3 regions of the Shinella yambaruensis genome follow, and region 3 is predicted to be linked to each of the others. Evidence: riboswitches for the same ligand, from Rfam matches in the RefSeq annotation. Region 3 holds a riboswitch; each other region holds the start of a gene.
What was found. Region 3 has a riboswitch for cobalamin ahead of WMC41_RS20170 (hypothetical protein). Riboswitches for the same ligand answer to the same signal wherever they lie in the genome.
Positions count from the first base shown of each region.

Region 1: linked by a shared signal. The riboswitch ahead of WMC41_RS11005 (CbtB domain-containing protein) and the one ahead of WMC41_RS20170 (hypothetical protein) in region 3 are both predicted to bind cobalamin.
Region 2: linked by a shared signal. The riboswitch ahead of WMC41_RS03630 (aromatic ring-hydroxylating oxygenase subunit alpha) and the one ahead of WMC41_RS20170 (hypothetical protein) in region 3 are both predicted to bind cobalamin.

Region 1 is NZ_CP150638.1:2,230,076-2,232,272, reverse strand. Features, by position in the region: gene WMC41_RS11010 (peptidoglycan-binding protein) at 1-872, shown strand, start outside; cobalamin riboswitch at 952-1,319, shown strand; gene WMC41_RS11005 (CbtB domain-containing protein) at 1,368-1,544, shown strand; gene WMC41_RS11000 (CbtA family protein) at 1,557-2,197, shown strand, end outside.
Region 2 is NZ_CP150638.1:754,734-756,930, reverse strand. Features, by position in the region: gene WMC41_RS03630 (aromatic ring-hydroxylating oxygenase subunit alpha) at 1-1,043, opposite strand, end outside; cobalamin riboswitch at 1,149-1,341, opposite strand; gene WMC41_RS03625 (DUF6656 family protein) at 1,634-2,197, shown strand, end outside.
Region 3 is NZ_CP150638.1:4,142,604-4,144,800, reverse strand. Features, by position in the region: gene metH (methionine synthase) at 1-735, opposite strand, end outside; gene WMC41_RS20170 (hypothetical protein) at 819-1,034, opposite strand; cobalamin riboswitch at 1,136-1,353, opposite strand; gene WMC41_RS20165 (hypothetical protein) at 1,567-1,773, opposite strand; gene WMC41_RS20160 (GH36-type glycosyl hydrolase domain-containing protein) at 1,772-2,197, shown strand, end outside.

The DNA.
Region 1 (2,197 bases), 1.9 Mb from region 3:
CTGCCGCGGCCGAGAAGGCGCGGATCGAAGAAGAGGCCGCCGCTGCCCGCAAGCTTGCTGAGGAAAAGGCCGCCGAGGTGGAACGGCTGAAGGCGGAAGCCGCGAAGGCCGCTGCCGACGCCGAGGCCAAGGCCGCCGAGGCGGCCCGCCTTGCCGAGGAAGCCGAAAAACGCGCCGAGGAAGCGGCCGCCGCCGAACGGGCCGCGCAGGCGAACGACACCGCGGCCCGCGAAAACGAAGCGCAGGACGCGGACACGAAGAACCGCGGCCTTGCCGTCGAGCGCGCCGACGATGCGGCGAAACGCGAGGAGGAGACCTTCCAGAAGGCCGTGCTCGACGGTTCGGAAAAGGCCTTCCGCGCCTATCTCGACGCATATCCGGACGGCCGTTTCGTCGCCGATGCGCGCGAGCGCCTTGCGGCGCTGGCAGACACGGCCCGGCAGGCGGCCAAGCCGAAGCAGGAAAGCGAAACGGCCACCGCTGAAACCGAGCGGAAGGCCGAGCAGCCGGTCGTCGACCGCCGCGAGGCCTATATGGATCGTTCGACCCGCGTGCAGGCGCAGCGCTGGCTGAGCATGCTCGGCTTCAACACCTATGGCGTCGACGGCGTCTTCGGTTCGCGCACCCGCGCCGCGATCGCCGCCTGGCAGGGGGCGTCCGGCTACCGCGCCGACGGCTACCTCTCCCGCCAGCAGTACCGCGCTCTCCGGCAGGCCGCGCAATATGCCGAGGCCCGGCAGAATCGCCAGCGCCGCTACCAGCAGGACTACGACGTGCTCGAAGGCCCGGTCGACGGCTATTACGAGCGCTACTATCGCGACGACGGCTATTACAATGGCGGCGGTGGCGTGGTGATCATCCCCGGCTATTGAGATCGCGACGGCCGGACGGCGGTTTCAGCACAGGTGATGACGCTGCCGGTCGATTGACTTCGCAGGGGCGGAAGCATAATCATCCGGGATATTGGATGGTTCCCGGATCCGGAAACGGATCGGGGAGTAAATGGGAATGTGACGCGGCGGACCCAACCAGGGCGCTGCAATCACGGCCGACCCCGCGACTGTAGAGTGGCGAGGGACGCCCATCCGGACGGGAGGATCTGCGCGGAACGGGGCAATGGTGCCTTCGCCCCGCGCCGTGACAACCAGCCGGAAAAGCCACTGGGTGGCATCGCGATCAGCAGGGGTTGGACGCCTCTTTCTCTACGAATCGTCCGCCTTTTCGCGATGCCGGAGCCTGGGAAGGCGAGGGCGACCCGCAGGCGTTTTTGGACGCCGGACGCTGCGAGCCAGGAGACCTGCCAGCCAATGCGAAGGACATTTCGTCCGACCTGGGGAGGTTTCCCCGCCGCCTGCACGGAGGTTGTCATGGCTGTTTCGACTACGTCTTCTGTTACCCTTTCCGCCAACGACCGTCTCGTCGCCGGCGTTTTCGCTCTCCTGCTCGGCGCCTTCCTGGTGTTCGGCGCGGGCCTTGCGAATTCCGCCGTGCTGCATGACACGGCCCACGATACGCGTCACTCCTACGGCTTTCCCTGCCACTAAGGAGTTTTCGACATGATCGTTCGTTATCTCCTGGCCGCCCTGGTGGCCGGGCTGTTCTCCGGCGTGCTGATGACGGCCGCCCAGGAGGCCCGTGTCGTTCCGCTCATCCTGCATGCCGAGGAATTCGAGGGCGGCGACGAAGCCGCGCCCGCCGCGGAAGGCACCACGCCCGGCACCGGTACGGAGGGCGCCGCACAGACGCAGGACCATTCCTCGCTCGGCGCCGTCATCCTGGACATCGCCTCGGCGCTTTCGCCGGTTTCCGTCGCCTATGCCCATGAGGGCGAGGATCACGAGGAGGGCGGCATCATGTTCGGCATGAGCCGGTTCTCCGGCACGCTGCTCGCCAACCTCGTCACCGGCGCCGGCTTCGGCCTGCTGCTCGCCGGCTTCAGCCTCGTTTCCGGCCATCCGATCACGGTGGCGAACGGCGCGCTCTGGGGCGCGGCGGGGTGGCTTGCCGTGCACATGTTGCCGGCCATCGGCCTGCCGCCGGAGCTTCCGGGCTTCCCCGCCGCCGATCTCGGCGACCGCCAGGTCTGGTGGATCGCGACCGTCATCCTTTCGGCAGCCGGCCTCTACCTGTTGTTCCTCAAGCAGAACATCGTCGCCAAGGTCATCGGCATCGTGCTGATCGCGGCGCCGCAGGTCTA
Region 2 (2,197 bases), 1.2 Mb from region 3:
AGCTCGTCGAGACGGTAGTCGACCCCCTCGACGGCGTCCTTGCTGACGAGCCATTTCGTCGTGACCTGCGTCAGCTCGGGACCGAGCGGCAGGACGCGGAAGGTGATGGCGTGGTCGGCGAGCACATGGTTCCATGTCGTCGGATAGTGGAAGAGCAGCAGCGTGCCGATGTGGCTTTCCAGCACCTCATTGGATAGGGGGCGCTGGACGGCCCGGGCCCCGGACATGGTGTAGCTTTCGGCATCCTGGATGAGCGGCATGCGCGCGGCACGGAACTGGCCGGTCGGCGACATCCTGAATTCGCTCGGCAGGCCCGCGGCCTCGCACTTTTCCCAGTGCGCGGCGATGACCGGATCGTCCTTGGCGCCCTGTACGCCCGTCGCGGTCGGCGCCTCGGGGTAGGTGCGGCAGAGTTCGGGATGGTTGGCGGCGCAATGGTAGCACTCGCGGTTGTTCTCCCAGACGAGCTTCCAGTTGCCCTTCTCGACGATCGTGCTTTCGAAGGCGACCTTCGTCTCGCCGAGGCGGTGGCGGGCGAGATAGGGCTCGACCGTGGCGCGGAACGGCGCGAAATCGGGGGCTTCGTCGGCCAGGCAGAGGAAGATGTAGCCGCCGACGGTCTCGCAGTGCACCCGTTTCAGGCCATGCTGGCTCTTGTCGAAATCCTCCGCCATGTGGCGGGCGAAGAGCAGCGAACCGTCCAGCTCGTAGGTCCACTGGTGGTAGGGACAGACGAGCTTGGCCGAGGAGCCCCTGTGCTGCGTGCAGACGCGCGAGCCGCGATGGCGGCAGGAATTGTGCAGGGCGCGCACGGTGCCCGTGCGGTCGCGGGTGATGACCACGGGATAATCGCCGATCTGCACGGTAAAATAGTTGCCGGCCTTCGGGATCTCGCAGTCATGGCCGACGAACAGCCAGTCGCGGTACCAGATCGTCTCCAGGTCCAGCTTGTAATGGTCGGGGTCGATGTAGAAGGCCTGCTCGAGGCTATGGCCCTCGCGCCGGTTCTTGAGCTTGCGGAGCACGTCGCTGCGAATGTCCATGCCGGATCCTCGGATTGCAAATTGGGGATACGGCGCACGGAAGGAGACGGCATCCGGGCGCAAGGCGCACGGACTGCACGCTTCCCGGCCGCCCGCCGCAGCCAGTCACGATCGTTGCCCAAGGCTGGTTTCCGGGCTGAGGAGCGTCCTTGCGGACCATCGCGGCGCCTTCCCGGACATCTTGTCCAGTGGCGTCCTGCCGCGTTTTCTCCAACACCGTTGCGGGGGCAGCGCCGGATTTCAACCGGCTTCCCAATTCTCCGCCTTTTCGGGCGGCACCTCGAGTGTCCTTATCTAAGCGCAAGAATCGGCGAATGACATGCCAGAAAGCGACATGCCATTCCGATTTGACGACAGGAGGAAAACAGCGGGAGCCCGAACGGGCCTTCACAATATTGCATATATTTCAATCAATTATGCAAATTAAACGGGCACGCTGACCGCATCGGAGGCAGGCCGGCCGCCGGGCTGCCACATTTGCCATATTGCGACCCGGCGTACCAAAGGAAACAGGAGCGCCCCGGCAAGGAATGCTTAACGCGGTTTCCATAAACTTGCCGCAGGGAAGCGCGAGGATGGAGTACCGGCGCGTGCAGCAAACCAAGTTCCGTTATTACGACGCGGTCGCCTACAAGCGTGCGAACCAGCCGAAGCCGGCGGTGCATACCGAATTCCTGCGCACCGGCCGCATCGACCGGAACCTCCCCTGGAGCCCGAGCGAGAAGCGTTACCTCACCTACCAGGAGGTGGCCGAGCGCACCGGCCGCAAGCTGGAAAATGCCGGTAACGTGACGCATGACCGCATCAACGGCTTCCACCAGTCGATCCGCTTTCCCAAGCTGATCTTCCACCGCACGCTCGCCCAGACGCCGCATCTCGGCTATTGCCACATCACCGTCGCCAATTCCCGCTTCGCGGAATTCGAGAACGTGCAATGGGCCTTCTACATGGCCAATTTCTTCGCCGAGATCGGCGAGGAGGAGCAGTTCTTCGCCGATATCTCGAAGACCGCGAAGCGCATGTACTTCGCCGTCGCCATCACGCCGGCCGAAGAGGAAGGCCGCCTGCAGATCGACCGCAAGGTGCGCGGCAACGGCGTGCTCTTCCGCACCGACGATCCCAAGCTCGCCATGAAGAACGTGCTGATGCTCGGC
Region 3 (2,197 bases):
AGGCGTCTGGCCGGAGAGCGTGCGGCCGGAAAGGTCGGTGATCGTGCCCGAGATCATGACGGGCAGTTCGATGCCCTTTTCCTCGAAGACCGCGCGGGTGGCGAAGATCGCCGCCTTGGCGTTCAGCGTGTCGAAGATCGTCTCGATGAGGATGATGTCGGCGCCGCCGTCGATGAGGCCGCGCACCTGGTCGGCATAGGCGATGCGCAGATCGTCGAAGGTGACGGCGCGGTAGCCGGGATTGTTGACGTCCGGCGAGATGGAGGCGGTGCGGTTCGTCGGGCCGAGCGCACCGGCGACGAACCGGCGGCGGCCGTCCTTCTCGGCGGCCCTGAGGCCGGCGCGGCGGGCAAGACGCGCGCCGTCCCGGTTGAGCTCGTAGACCATGTCCTCCATGCCGTAGTCGGCCTGGGCAATGGTCGTCGAGGAGAAGGTGTTGGTCTCGAGGATATCCGCGCCGGCGAGCGCATAACGGTAGTGGATGTCCTCGATCGCGGCCGGCTGGGTCAGCGTCAGGAGATCGTTGTTGCCCTGCTGGTGGCACGCGCAGTCGCCGAAGCGGTCGCCGCGGAAATCCTCCTCCACCAGCTTGAGCGTCTGGATTTCGGTGCCCATGGCGCCGTCGAGCACGAGGATGCGCTCGCGCGCGGCGGCCTTGAGGGCGGCGAGGATCTCGCGCCCGTCGCGCCGCGGCAGTTCGGGGCCGAACAGGGTGTCCAGGTGCGATTTGGCCATGGCAAAGCCCTCCGGTGCAATGATCCTGCACCGGAGATCACATAAAGATATCTTTATGTCAATATGTCTTTATGCGACTGTGATCAGTGTACCAACCGATCCGACCCGGCCAGCGAGGCGAAAAGCGCCTTCAGGCGGGCGATATCCGGATCGACCTTTTCGTAGCGCGAAAGTTTCTGCACCTCCTTCAGCGCCTCGACGGCAAGGTCGGCACCGCGCGGCTGCCAGAGCAGCCAGGAGATGAAGATGGATTCCGGCTTTCCGGTGCCGGCAGGACCGTCATTGGTGATGGCAAGCATTTTCTTCCCCAATCGGAAAATTGGGGGATGACCGGACGCACGCTGCTGGAACGTCGCCGCGAGGCGACAAGCAAGCGCACCACTGGGACACCCCGCCCATGGACGTTACGACTGTCAGGGCAGGTCTCCTGGCTTGCGGGTCATCGCGTCTGTCTCGCCTTCCCGGTGACATCCACCAGTGGCCTGGAGCGACAGCAGCTCGCCGTTCACAGTTGCGGGGGCAGCGCCGGTCTTGGCGCTCCTTTCGGAGCATCGCACCGGCTTCCCTCTTAGCCTCCGAGCCCAATCGACTCGGAAGACCCTGACGCCGGCAGACTGGCTTGGGCGGGGCTGCAAGTCAATGGCGGGATCGCTCATGCACAGGCCGGCACGGGCGCCCGGAACTTTTGTCGCCCTCGCGCATTTGGCATCAGCCCGTCCTATGCGCCCCTTCGCCCGATACGCGGAGCGTGCGATTCACCAAAACCGCAGATGAGGGTCAATGCTGCGCCATCCGGTCCTGTTGACATGTTGCAAGTCTCTGTCCTTACGGCTAAAAAATGCCGTTTTCATGCACCACGCGGCCAGGATGCCAACCAGCGTGTCGCTTGAGCCATGTCCATCCCAGCCGCGTCGTCCGGGCGCCGTTTGGTCCCATGGCTGATCGCGGCACCGAGATGAAGCCTGCCCGCAAAAAACCGTTCGGCACAAAGGCCGTTGCCGGATGGTTCAACATGGCCGGATCCAGAATCAGAAACATGCCCCTTCACAATACGCCGCAAGCCTCCTCGCGCGACGCTGACGCCAAGCAGATCGACTATAACGATTCGATCCGCGCCACCTATCTGACGCTGGAGGAGCTGGCCGATTGCGGCGAGGCCCTGGCGCGCGACAAGGGCGCGCCGCTGCCCGGTTTCCAGCCCTTCGAATTCCGCGCCCGGCACAAGGAAAACGAGAAGGAAATCTTCCGCGTCTATCGCGCCACGGCCAAGGATGTTGAGGCGGGTGCCCAGATCACCCCGGCGGCCGAATGGCTGCTCGACAACTACTATGTCGTCGAAGAGGCGATCCAGGAGGTCCGCCGCGACTTCCCGCGCCGCTTCTATCGCCAGCTTCCGACCATCGAGATCGAAGGGCAGGTGATGCCGCGCACGCTGGCGCTCGCCTGGCTCTATGTCGCGCAT